3 regions of the Bacillus sp. URHA0034 genome follow, and region 2 is predicted to be linked to each of the others. Evidence: predicted binding sites of a transcription regulator. Region 2 holds the regulator's gene; each other region holds the start of a gene.
What was found. Region 2 encodes LexA, which represses DNA repair genes until DNA is damaged. Its sites were predicted from a motif close to CGAACATATGTTCG; they were not measured.
Positions count from the first base shown of each region.

Region 1 (4,488 bases), 2.7 Mb from region 2:
AATTACATCAAGCCCGATGCTGCGGACAAACAAATCAAAAAGGTGAGTTTCAGTGTAACCGCCATTATTGGGATTATAGTTATTATTCTCGCATTAAGTCCACCTGATTTAATTGTCTGGCTGAATCTATTTTCGTTTGGCGGACTGGAATCTGTGTTTATTTGGCCAGTCGTCTTAGGCTTGTATTGGAATAAAGGTAATAAGTACGGAGCGATTACGTCGATGATTATTGGGATGGGCTCTTATATTCTATTGGATCGTTTTTATCCGAATGCCTTTGGACTGCATACGGTTGTCCTGCCAATTGTGTTGTCACTACTCGGATTTATAATAGTTAGTCTAGTATCACAGCAAAAAGCCGTGGCCGATCTTGAGAGGGCTAGGGTTTAAGGGATATTTTAGTTGCAATTTTGTTGATTAGTTTTTAGAATTAATAATTAACGAGATTTATAAATGAGGTGTACCCATGTTTGAGATCATTAGAATATTTTCTGCTCTCACAATGCCTGGATTACTTGTATTGCTTTTTTCACGGGTCGCTTACAATCGCGTTGTCGGCCTTGTTTTAACTGTTGCGCTCATTGCAGCATCGGTCTATAAAGGCTACACCGATACCTTTTACCTGATTGTTATTGATGCCTTTTCGCTTACGGCTGGTTTCTGGCTGGCAGCCAAAATGAAACCGCGCGCAGTTAAAAATAGCTAGAACCTAGTCATCCCTGTAAGTCTGCCTGGAAACCGGCAGGCTTTTTTATGATTTAATCGTTCTTTGTACTTTGGTTAATCGCCAGCTACAGGACGCTTCCGCTTTATTTTTTTAAAAAACGAATATTCGTTCGCATATTATTGGTTTGTTTTTGGGGGATTGTGGTAGAATGTTAATATGCAAATTTCGAGAATCTACCTACCTAGCACGATCCCGGATCATAGACAGAATGAAAGCTTGAGTGTGATATTTTTTACGGGAGGAAATAAATTGTGAATGATCAATTTGAATTAGTTTCAAAGTACTCTCCACAAGGTGACCAGCCCGGAGCGATTCGCCAGTTAGTGGAAGGAATTAAAAACAATAAACGTCATCAAACGTTGCTTGGTGCGACCGGAACAGGGAAGACTTTTACCGTTTCGAACGTCATAAAAGAAGTGAACAAACCGACCCTTGTGATCGCCCATAATAAAACGCTGGCCGGTCAGCTATACAGTGAATTCAAAGATTTTTTTCCAAACAATGCGGTTGAATACTTCGTCAGCTACTATGATTACTATCAGCCGGAAGCGTATGTACCGCAAACCGATACCTTCATTGAAAAAGATGCCAGTATTAATGATGAAATTGATAAACTGCGCCACTCGGCGACCTCGTCCTTATTTGAACGGAAAGATGTCATCATCATTGCCAGTGTATCCTGTATCTATGGTCTCGGTTCGCCGGAAGAGTACCGCGAGATGGTCGTATCTCTCCGGACTGGGATGGAAATCGAACGCAATCAACTCCTGCATCGCCTCGTAGATATTCAATATGAACGAAACGATATTGATTTTAAACGAGGAACTTTCCGTGTCCGCGGTGATGTTGTCGAGATTTTCCCCGTTTCCCGCGATGAACACTGCGTTCGTGTTGAATTTTTTGGGGACGAAATTGACCGGATTCGCGAAGTCGATGCCTTAACAGGTGAAATTATCGGCGAACGCTCGCACATTGCCATTTTCCCGGCCTCCCACTTCGTAACACGCGAAGAGAAAATGCGGGTAGCCATCGAAAATATTGAAAAAGAACTAGAGGAACGGCTTGCCGAATTGAGAGCGGAAGATAAATTGCTTGAGGCACAACGGATTGAACAGCGTACACGCTATGATTTAGAAATGATGAGGGAAATGGGCTTTTGCTCAGGAATCGAAAACTATTCCCGCCATTTGACATTAAGGCCGCCGGGTTCAACTCCGTATACATTGCTAGATTATTTTCCGGAAGATTTCCTGCTGGTAATCGATGAGTCGCATGTTACCTTACCGCAAATCAGGGGTATGTTTAATGGTGACAAGGCGCGAAAACAGGTATTAGTCGACCACGGCTTCCGCCTCCCATCTGCACTCGATAACAGGCCGCTTACCTTTGAAGAATTTGATAAGCATGTCCACAATGCGATATTTGTATCGGCCACACCTGGACCATATGAGCTTGAACATACACCAGAGATGATCGAGCAAATCATTCGTCCGACAGGTTTGCTCGACCCGACGATTGAGGTTCGTCCGATTGAAGGGCAAATTGATGACCTGATTGGGGAAATACAGGACCGAGTTAAGAAAAATGAACGTGTCCTCGTGACGACCTTAACGAAAAAAATGTCAGAGGACTTAACCGATTACTTAAAAGAGATTGGAATTAAGGTTCAATATCTACATTCAGAGGTTAAAACACTCGAGCGGATTGAAATTATCAGGGAGCTTCGTCTTGGAAAATATGACGTTCTGATTGGAATCAACCTGCTCCGGGAAGGACTCGACATTCCCGAGGTTTCCCTTATCACCATCCTTGATGCCGACAAAGAAGGCTTCCTGCGTTCGGAACGTTCATTAATTCAAACCATCGGCCGGGCCGCCCGTAATGCCAATGGTCATGTAATTATGTATGCCGATCGAATTACCAACTCGATGGAGCTGGCGATTAGTGAAACCAAACGGCGCCGTGCGATCCAAGAGGAATACAATGAAAAACACGGGATTACACCGCAGACGATTCAAAAGGAAATCCGCGATGTTATCCGTGCGACCCAAGCGGCAGAGGATCAGGAAGAGTACAAACCATCAGCATCCTTCGCTAAGTTGTCGAAGAAGGAAAGAGAAAAACTAATTATGACCATGGAAAAAGAAATGAAGGAAGAAGCAAAGGCACTCAACTTCGAACGTGCCGCCGAGCTTCGTGATTTATTATTGGAATTGAAAGCGGAAGGATGACGGTTAGATGGCAATGGAAAAACTGATTGTGAAAGGCGCCCGCGCCCACAATTTGAAAAATATAGATGTCACCATTCCGAGAGATAAGCTTGTTGTACTGACCGGACTTTCCGGTTCTGGGAAGTCCTCGCTCGCATTTGATACGATTTATGCAGAAGGGCAGCGCCGCTATGTGGAATCACTATCGGCCTATGCCCGCCAATTTCTCGGTCAGATGGATAAGCCGGATGTTGATATGATCGAAGGATTATCTCCGGCGATTTCGATTGATCAAAAAACAACAAGCCGAAACCCGCGCTCAACAGTCGGGACGGTAACGGAAATCTATGATTATCTACGATTACTTTTTGCAAGAGTCGGACACCCAACTTGTCCGAATCATGGTATTGAAATCACTTCCCAAACGATCGAGCAGATGGTGGACCGGATTATTGGCTATCCAGAACGCACCAAAATGCAAATCCTAGCACCTGTTATCTCAGGCCGAAAAGGTGCCCATGTCAAGGTATTGGAAGATATCAAAAAACAAGGATTCGTCCGGATTCGTGTCGACGGAGAAATGCTAGATCTTGGTGATGAAATCGAACTAGATAAAAATAAGAAGCACTCGATTGAAGTGGTCGTCGACCGGATTGTTATTAAGGAAGGCGTCTCATCCCGTGTCGCAGATTCGCTTGAATCGGCCTTAAAGCTTGGGGAAGGAAACGTTATCGTCGATGTAATGGGCGAGGAAGAGCTGTTGTTCAGTGAGAACCATGCTTGTCCGATATGCGGTTTTTCAATTGGTGAACTAGAGCCGCGAATGTTTTCCTTTAACAGTCCGTTCGGGGCCTGCCCTGAATGTGACGGACTTGGCTCCAAACTGGAAGTCGATCTTGACTTAGTCATCCCTAATAAGGACCTGACGTTAAAACAGCATGCGATTGCCCCATGGGAGCCAACCAGTTCGCAATATTATCCACAGCTGCTTCAGGCGGTCTGTGACCATTATGGAATCGATATGGATATACCGGTTAAGGATATCCCCGAGCACCAAATGGAAAAAGTTCTTTATGGCTCCGGAAAAGACAAAATTTATTTCCGTTATGAAAATGATTTTGGGCAGCTTCGCGAAGGTCATATCCAATTTGAAGGTGTTATGCGTAATGTCGAGCGCCGCTATAAGGAGACGAGCTCTGACTTTATCCGTGAACAAATGGAAAAATACATGGGTCAGCAGCCATGTCCGACCTGTAAAGGCCACCGCTTGAAAAAAGAATCGCTGGCCGTGTTAATTAACGGGAACCATATTTCTCAAGTAACCGACTTATCGATTAAAGATGCTGATCAATTTTTTGCTGGATTAAAACTTTCGGAAAAGAGAAATGCAAATTGCCGCCTTGATCTTCCGTGAGATTAGTGAACGGCTTGGTTTCTTAATTAACGTGGGTCTTGATTATTTGACGCTTAGCCGTACCGCCGGGACACTTTCCGGGGGTGAAGCCCAGCGGATTCGTTTGGCTACCCAAATTGGTTCGCGCTTAACAGGTG
Region 1 is NZ_JBWCDK010000002.1:3,755,705-3,760,192, forward strand. It holds gene panF (sodium/pantothenate symporter) at 1-390, shown strand, start outside; gene ACZ9EE_RS20035 (CsbA family protein) at 467-706, shown strand; gene uvrB (excinuclease ABC subunit UvrB) at 979-2,958, shown strand; partial or broken gene uvrA (excinuclease ABC subunit UvrA) at 2,966-4,488, shown strand, end outside.
Region 1: a site for LexA is predicted at 826-839, ahead of uvrB (excinuclease ABC subunit UvrB). Genes of this name have one in related genera too.

Region 2 (4,488 bases):
TGGTCCTGTAGTTGCTTCTACGCCTTCTGTGTGGCGATACTCAGGGTGCCCTGGTGTCTTACTGCCCCACTGACGGAATTGTTTCATGTCTTCCATACTTAAATTATAGCCGGATAAGTGGAGCATGCTGTATAACAATGCAGAACCATGGCCTGCAGATAAGACGAAACGATCACGGTTGAACCAGTGAGGATTCTTTGGATTATGGTTCATGAATCTTGTCCATAATGTATAAGTCATCGGAGCAGCACCCATTGGCATACCGGGATGCCCTGAGTTTGCTTTCTCAATCGCATCGATCGATAGCGTACGAATAGATGTTACAGATAAATCATCAATAGTATTAAACATGAATTACATCCTTTCTTGAACACGGATAATAAATACATCCCTTATATTATCTTGCATTGTCTATTAATTCAACTAATAAACAATAATAAGAATGAAAATTTGCCCATTATTTTTATTTTTGACTCCATTTAGATAAAGGTAAATTATCGTAAAATAAAAATACCCCGCCTTTCATTGGCGAGGTAAGAAAATGCAGAAGAGTTGTACCCTTCCTATATGGTTAATGAAGTGGCCGGTTCTTTCTAGCCTTTAATTTTTCAGGTGTTACATCATTACCTTCAGGATCAATAAATTTTGTATTCGTTAAAGTATCGAGCATATTTGCCCGGAAAGTAGCCAAGTATTCACTTCTTAATTTGGATTGTTCTTTTGCTTCTAGCTCTGTTAACCCTGACGATTTTGCTTTTCTGGCCAGTTCATTAATGCGAGCCATTTTTTCTTTTGAAAGCATTCTCACCCATCCTTTCTATCAAATAAAGACACTTGATTTTACTAAAAAAAACCCTTTATGACAAGTAAAGGGCTACTGTTTCTGTGATTCTATATATTCCTGGTATCTTCGATGTACGGTTGCTTTTGAAACATTATACCCAAATCCTCTAAGGGTGGCGGCGATTTCAGCAAACGTCAGTTCATTGTCCCGCAGTCGGATAATTTGTTCAATTGGAACGTCGATTTTCTCCCTGCCGGAGGATTGACCAAGATTTTTTAAGTTTTTTTCCGGCTTATATCCTTGGACTACAGCTCGTTTCATGCCTCGTTTTATTTTTACATTATGCAGCTTACGCTGATATTCTTCTACAATGCTGACTATTTTTAATACCATAGAATCTGATTCAGACAGTTGTAATTCACCATTATGAGAAATACTATAAAGTTGAATTCCTTCTTTTATAATACAGTGCAGGAGAGCAATTTTAGCATTCCCTCTTCCAAGTCGTGTTTCATCCTGAATTAACAATGCCTGAACCTGTGGTTCCTTTATTCGCTCCAATACCTCTAGAATTCCATCTCTTTCAAAATCATAACCACTTGCTTGTTCTTTGATGATGGAATCAATTTCGAATCCACAATGGTTCGCTAGCTGGATTAATTCTTCTTCCTGGCGTTTTAAAGATGTTTCCTGTGTTTCTTTATTGGTACTGACACGACAGTATATAATGGCTTTCATTCTATTTCCTTTCTATTCCTTTGGTGCACTTGCAAGTTGTGTTGGATTGGAAGATTCGTTTTTACTTACCGGAATTACAATTTCTTCACCAGGATAGATTTGATCCTTGATATTTTCATTATGTTTTTTGACCCAGCTTACGAATTCCTTGTGTGATAGAGAATGCTGACCCTCAAATTGATCAGAAATCTTCCATAGTGTATCTCCTTCAGAAATAGTTACTTTTACATATTGTTCATCAGAATGATGGTTTAATAATAAGACGAAAGCTAATGTGCAGCTTAAAAGAATAAGAGTAATAGCATACGAGTATTGGTTCCATAATTTTTTCATGTTTCGCACCTCTTATAAGAATATATGTTCTCTTTTGAATTGATTTCATTATAATCCGAACATTTGTTTGCTGTCAACCATTTTCTCGAACTTATGTTTGTATAGCAGGATACAACATGCTATAATAAAGACAACATTAACCAGGCGAGGTGCATTTTATCATGGTAAAGATATCAAAACGACAGCAAGATATCCTGGAATTTATCAAGGACGAGGTCAAAAGTAAGGGGTATCCACCTTCTGTTAGGGAAATCGGTGAAGCAGTGGGACTTGCATCCAGTTCTACGGTTCACGGTCACCTTGCACGCTTAGAGAGTAAAGGCCTAATTAGAAGAGACCCTACTAAACCAAGAGCGATCGAAATACTAGATGCGGATGAAGCGGCACAGATTCCTAGAAATAAAGTGGTCAATGTTCCTGTAGTCGGTAAGGTAACGGCAGGTATGCCGATCACAGCAATCGAGAATGTCGAAGAATATTTTCCACTTCCTGAAAGCCTGGCTCCTGCAGATGAGCAGGTGTTTATGCTAGAAATCATGGGTGAAAGTATGATAGAGGCAGGCATTCTTGATGGAGATTATGTAATTGTCAAGCAGCAGCAGACTGCAAATAATGGGGAAATTGTCGTCGCGATGACTGAGGATGATGAAGCAACCTGTAAGAGATTCTTTAAGGAGAAAGATTACATTCGCTTGCAGCCGGAAAATTCTTCGATGGATCCGATCATTTTACGAAATGTTTCAATATTAGGGAAAGTGATTGGGGTTTATCGTCATATTCATTAAAACCAAGAGAGCTGATTTCAGTTCTCTTTTCTGTTTGACTTGCATGCTTTACCTAACATAAAAAAGCCTTGCCGCCGGAGCGCCAAGGCCTTTTCATGTTTTTAGTATGTGCTCATGTATTGATCGCGTTCCCATTGGTGAACGACGGTTCTAAACATATCCCACTCGATTTCTTTTGCTTCAACGAAGTGTTCGAAGATGTGCTCTCCTAAACCAGAAACAATTACTTCATTAGCACTTAATTGATCAATTGCTTGCGCAAGTGTTGCTGGAAGATCGATGATGCCTTCTTCGATTCTCTCTTCCTTGCTCATTACATAGATGTTGCGGTCTACTGGAGCTGGAGGAGTTAATTTATTTTTAATTCCGTCTAAACCTGCTTTTAATAGAACAGCCATTGCAAGGTATGGATTTGCTGCTGGGTCCACACTACGTACTTCTACACGTGTGCTTAAGCCGCGAGATGCAGGAATACGGATAAGTGGTGAACGGTTTCTAGCAGACCATGCTACATAACAAGGTGCTTCGTAACCAGGTACTAGACGCTTATAAGAGTTTACAGTTGGGTTCGTTACCGCTGTAAATGCTGGAGCGTGCTTAAGGATACCAGCGATGAATTGACGAGCTGTATCACTTAATTCAAGATTTCCAGTTGGCTCAAAGAATGCATTTTGGCCGTCTTTGAATAATGAAAGGTTACAGTGCATACCTGATCCATTTACACCGAATAATGGTTTTGGCATAAAGGTAGCGTGTAAGCCGTGTTTACGAGCAATTGTTTTTACAACAAGCTTGAACGTTTGAATTTGGTCACAAGCCGTTAATGCATCAGCATATTTAAAATCGATTTCGTGTTGTCCAGGAGCTACCTCGTGGTGGGAAGCTTCAATTTCAAAGCCCATTTCTTCTAGCTCAAGAACGATATCACGACGGCAGTTTTCACCTAAGTCAGTTGGAGCTAAGTCAAAGTATCCGCCTTGGTCGTTAAGTTCTAAAGTTGGTTCGCCTTTTTGGTCTAATTTGAATAAGAAGAATTCTGGCTCAGGTCCAAGATTGAAGTTAGTGAATCCGAGTTCTTCCATTTCTTTTAATACTCTTCTTAAGTTATTACGAGGGTCACCTTCAAAAGGCTTGCCTTCTGGAGTATAGATATCACAGATTAAACGAGCCACTTTTCCTTTTTCAGCAGTCCAAGGGAAAATTACCCATGTGCTAAGGTCTGGATATAAAAGCATATCAGATTCTTCGATACGAACAAATCCTTCAATGGAAGAACCGTCAAACATCATTTTGTTATCAAGTGCCTTTTCCAATTGGCTAATTGGAATCTCAACATTTTTAATGGTTCCAAGAATGTCGGTAAATTGAAGTCGAATAAATTTTACGTTCTCCTCTTTCGCCATCCGTTGGATGTCTTCTCTTGAATACTTTGCCATTTTAATTCCCCCTATTTTAAAAAAGAATGATTAACTTTAATGGAAAAATCGAGACATATCGCCTTGGCGTAATGTAAATCGATTGTTTCTGCCTGTATGCATTAATTCATTGCGGAGAAGCTTTCTAAGTTGTTCATCTGTTAAATCTTGTTTGGCTTTTTCAGTTTGTTTCTCTACTATATTTGATTGCTGCTGCTCCTTGACCATGAACAATTGCTTGATCCCAGCCATGTTCACACCTTGGTCAATTAAGTCTTTTATTTCTAATAGTCTATCAATATCATTTAGACTAAATAGACGTCTGTTTCCCTCGGTTCTTGCTGGAGAAATCAATTGGTGTTCTTCATAATAGCGGATTTGCCTTGCGGTTAACTCTGTTAACTGCATGACGGTCCCGATAGGAAACAATGGC
Region 2 is NZ_JBWCDK010000002.1:1,037,862-1,042,349, forward strand. It holds gene tkt (transketolase) at 1-351, opposite strand, end outside; gene ACZ9EE_RS07060 (DUF896 domain-containing protein) at 572-802, opposite strand; gene ACZ9EE_RS07065 (YneB family resolvase-like protein) at 875-1,522, opposite strand; gene yneA (cell division suppressor protein YneA) at 1,535-1,855, opposite strand; gene lexA (transcriptional repressor LexA) at 2,017-2,640, shown strand; gene glnA (type I glutamate--ammonia ligase) at 2,742-4,076, opposite strand; gene ACZ9EE_RS07085 (MerR family transcriptional regulator) at 4,113-4,488, opposite strand, start outside.

Region 3 (4,488 bases), 3.7 Mb from region 2:
GTCTGCCGGAAAAATAATTAACTTGAACACTGAAGATTGTCAGCATTTGACGGAGCTTAAACAGATGTTAGATACCTCGGGAACTAACCAAATTTTTATTCACCAGCAGCAAATAGCGCCTTTTTTCGAAAAGGTAGTACCCGGTTTGCGAAAATTAGGTCATATTCAGTTATCAAATGCCCTAGCTAGAACGTTTATGAAAACAACGTTGACAGCGAAACTGTTCTTAGACCGGGTGAAAAATCGGCTGCTTGCCGGCCTTGAGTTTCATTATGAAAATCTAGTGATCAATCCTTTGGAAGATAACACTGTCTTTGCCGGCGTTCGGATTATCAGAGATAAAGAGAAAGAAGAGCAGATTTTAAGCTTAATGGAGGAGAGTTCCTTTGTTAAAACTGACAGCGGTTATTTTTTACACAATGAAGAATTGGAATATGAATTTCTTTACCATGTTGTCCCAAAGCTGCAAAAGCAGGTACAAATTTATGCGACGACTGCAATAAGAAATCGAATCTTTAGGGGACCCTCCCACCCGGCTCTCAGAGTAAGCTTGAAAAAAGAACGAACGAATTGGCTGGAATTTAAATTCGAGCTCGATGGCATTTCTCAGCAGCAAATCAAAGAGGTATTAATGGCATTAGAAGAAAAGCGTAAATATTACCGCCTGCCGAGCGGCAGTCTTCTCTCATTAGAGACAAGAGAGTTTGAAGAAATTCAGCGTTTCTTAAAAGAACTTCCTGTCCAGAGGAATGAGATTGAAAACACCTTTGAGGTTTCTATTATGCAGGGGCTCTCGCTTTTCGATTCGGTGGATGACAGTAAGGTGTTAAGGATGGAGGACTCATTTCAACAGTTTCTTGAAACATTAAGAAATCCCAACAGTCTAAGCTTTGAGGTGCCGGTGAGCGTGCAGTCCATTCTGCGTGATTATCAAAAACACGGTTATCGATGGATGAAGACGCTTGCTCATTATGGTTTTGGCGGAATTCTTGCGGACGATATGGGACTTGGGAAAACCTTGCAGAGTATTACCTTTATTGTATCAGAGCTTACCTCTATTCGGGATCGAAAACAGCCAGTTCTTATCGTTTGTCCTTCCTCTTTATCCTACAACTGGTTAAATGAAATAATGAAATTTGCTCCTGAACTACAATCGGTTGTAGTGGATGGTAATCAGCGGGAAAGGAATAGGATTCAGAGTGAGGCTATGGAAGTAGATGTGCTGATCACCTCCTATCCGCTCTTGCGCCGGGATATTCAATGGTATGAGAAACAATCCTTTCACACGATCTTTTTTGATGAGGCGCAGGCTTTTAAAAACCCAGTCACGCAAACGGCAAGGAGTGTAAAAAGGCTTAGGTCCGACTATCGCTTCGCTCTCACCGGCACACCGGTTGAGAATACACCAGAAGAATTGTGGTCGATTTTTCATGTTGTCTTTCCTGAATTATTTAAGGGACTAAGAGAATTTAGCCATCTTACCAAGAAGAAGATTGCTCGTAGAGTGCGCCCCTTTTTGCTGCGGAGGATGAAAGAGGATGTAGCTTCTGAGCTTCCTAAAAAGCTCGAATCCCTAGAAATGGCGGAGCTTCTTCCAGACCAAAAGAAGCTGTATGCGGCTTATTTGGCGAAATTAAGGGAGGATACGTTGAAGCATCTTGATAAGGAGACGATTAGGAAAAATCGGATAAAAATTCTCGCTGGTTTAACTCGTTTGCGGCAGATTTGTTGCCATCCAGGCCTGTTTGTTGACGGTTATAAAGGGAGTTCTGCAAAATTGGATATGCTGCTCAGAATTGTGGAAGAGTCCCGGATGTCCGGACGCCGGGTCCTGATTTTTTCACAGTTTACCAAAATGCTTGGACTAATAGGGCGAAATTTGAGCATGATGGGACTGTCTTTTTTCTACCTGGATGGTCAAACTCCCTCTCAAGAAAGAGTAGAAATCTGCCGTCGTTTTAATGAAGGTGAACGGGACTTTTTCTTGATTTCATTGAAAGCCGGCGGGACAGGCCTCAATTTGACAGGGGCTGATACGGTCATTCTGTATGATATTTGGTGGAATCCTGCCGTTGAGGACCAAGCAGCCGACCGGGCCCATCGCATTGGTCAAAAAAATGTTGTCCAAGTTATTAAGCTTGTGACCCGTGGGACTATTGAGGAGAAAATCAGTGAACTTCAGGATAAAAAGCGGCACCTGATTGAAGAAATTATTCATTCTTCTGATGATCAGAAAAATTCCCTTTTAACCGAAGAAGATATTCGTGAAATCTTATCCTAATATAGAAATAATTGGAAGAGGTGGCCCAAAAGGTAGTTGATGAATATTTTTTCACACTCTGTTGATTGGAGCGGAAGGCGCGATGACTCCTGCGGGAGTACGGGGCAGGGGAGATCCCACAGGAACGAAGCGACAAGGAGGCTCCCCGTACCGCCCGCGAACCGCTCGCGCCTGGAGCGGAAATCAACAGACTAGTTTAATGCATAAAAAAGAAGGTGCCCTAAAAGTTATACTTCTGGGACACCTTCTTCTTGTTAATTCGTTAAAAATTCATAGACGACATCATTTACAACCTCATACAAATCCGCTCCGGGTTCGCCCTTTTTCCATTCAAGAATCCGATCCGTTAACTGTTCCAAATCCTGTTCGCTTACCGGGATGGAATCCGTTTCGTAATATTGTTTAAAACAATTTTTGATCATTTTGATGACTAGTTTTTTCTCCATCACGACACCTCACCTTCATTATAACGTTTTTCTCGATGGGAAACCGCTCAAAAATTTCCATTGAATACGAACGCATATTCCCTTAAAATATGAATAGAATAAAGAACAAACGTTCGATAATAAAACTGTGAGGGAAACGTCATGATTGATTACAGCGCGATGCCGAAAAGTAAAATTTTATGTGTGGACATGAAGAGTTTTTATGCAAGCTGTTCCGCTGTTATGGAAGGTCTTGACCCTTTGAATTGCTATTTGGCCGTTGTGGGTGAGAAAAAGCGGCAGGGGAGTATCGTGCTTGCGGCTTCACCGAGCTTAAAAAAGGAGTTTGGCATTAAAACGGGTTCACGTTTGTTTGAAATACCGGATGACCCCAGGATTAAAATTGTCGAGCCCAAAATGGCTACTTATTTACGGATTTCAACGGAAATTACCCGTGTATTTAACCGCTATGTTCCAAAGGAAGCAATCCATGTCTATAGTGTCGATGAAAGCTTTATTAAAGTTGATGGTGCTGTTCAACTGTGGGGGGATGCCTATACAATTGCCGAAAAAATAAAAAAGGATATTGAGCGGGAATTTCAGCTGCCATGTGCCGTTGGTATTGGACCTAATATGTTATTAGCAAAGCTTTGCCTTGACCTTGATGCCAAGAAAAAAGGGGTCGCTGAATGGACATATGAAGATGTTCAGACCAAACTTTGGAATGTGTCACCACTGCGAGAAATGTGGGGAATCGGCAGACGCGTTGAAAAAACATTAAATAGCATGGGTATTTTTACCGTTGGTCAATTGGCCCGTTATGATTTAGAAAAGCTGGAAAAGAAATTCGGGATTATGGGAAACCAGCTTTATTATCATGCTTGGGGAGTTGACCTATCCGATTTAGGAGCACCGATTATCCAAGGACAAATCAGCTTTGGGAAGAGTCAAATTTTGTTAAGGGATTATAAAGAGGAAGAGGAGATCAAGGCTGTCATGTTAGAAATATGTGAAGAGGTTGCCAGAAGAGCACGCACCCATCGGAAAGCGGGAAGAACGATTAGTCTCGGAGTGGGTTATAGTCAAGATGAATTTGGCGGCGGCTTTCATCGTTCTCGAACCATCATGCAGCCAACAAATGTAACAATGGAGCTTTATCGTGTCTGCCTCCAATTATTTAAAGAACATTATAGTGGAAAAACCGTAAGGCAAATTTCAATCGCGATTGGAAATATTGTCGACGACCGGGAAATGCAGCTTGATTTGTTTGACATGGGGGCGTCTAAGAGACGGGAGCTTGGGTATGTGGTTGATTCAATCCGCAGGCGTTTTGGGTCAGGCTCTTTGCTCCGGGCTGTTTCCTATACGGCTGCTGGAACGGCTAAACATCGAGCCACATTGGTTGGGGGACATAAAATGTAATGAAAGAAGGAAATACCTATGATTCGTGACCGCGGAAAAATCAAATGGACGTCGATGATGCTTCCTGAACACGTCAAATTACTTAGGGATTGGGTAAAAGAAGATCGATACGAGCAGAAAAAGGAAATGGATGAGCAGCAGCTAGAGCTAATGAACGAAACCTTGTCTGAAGCAATTGAGTTTAACCAGTTTGTTACGATTACTCATTATCGAAATCAAAACTATGAAATGGTTATTGGTAAAATCCATTATTGGGATGAATTAACGCAAAAGCTTCATGTGGTGGACCGTTTTGAAGAGGTGCACCGGATACGGATTCCCGATATTGCTGATATTCGGTTAACTGATATGTAACATATA
Region 3 is NZ_JBWCDK010000002.1:4,775,161-4,779,648, forward strand. It holds gene ACZ9EE_RS25000 (SNF2 helicase associated domain-containing protein) at 1-2,281, shown strand, start outside; gene ACZ9EE_RS25005 (YqzH family protein) at 2,536-2,727, opposite strand; gene ACZ9EE_RS25010 (Y-family DNA polymerase) at 2,869-4,128, shown strand; gene ACZ9EE_RS25015 (YolD-like family protein) at 4,147-4,482, shown strand.
Region 3: a site for LexA is predicted at 2,830-2,843, ahead of ACZ9EE_RS25010 (Y-family DNA polymerase). Genes of this name have one in related genera too.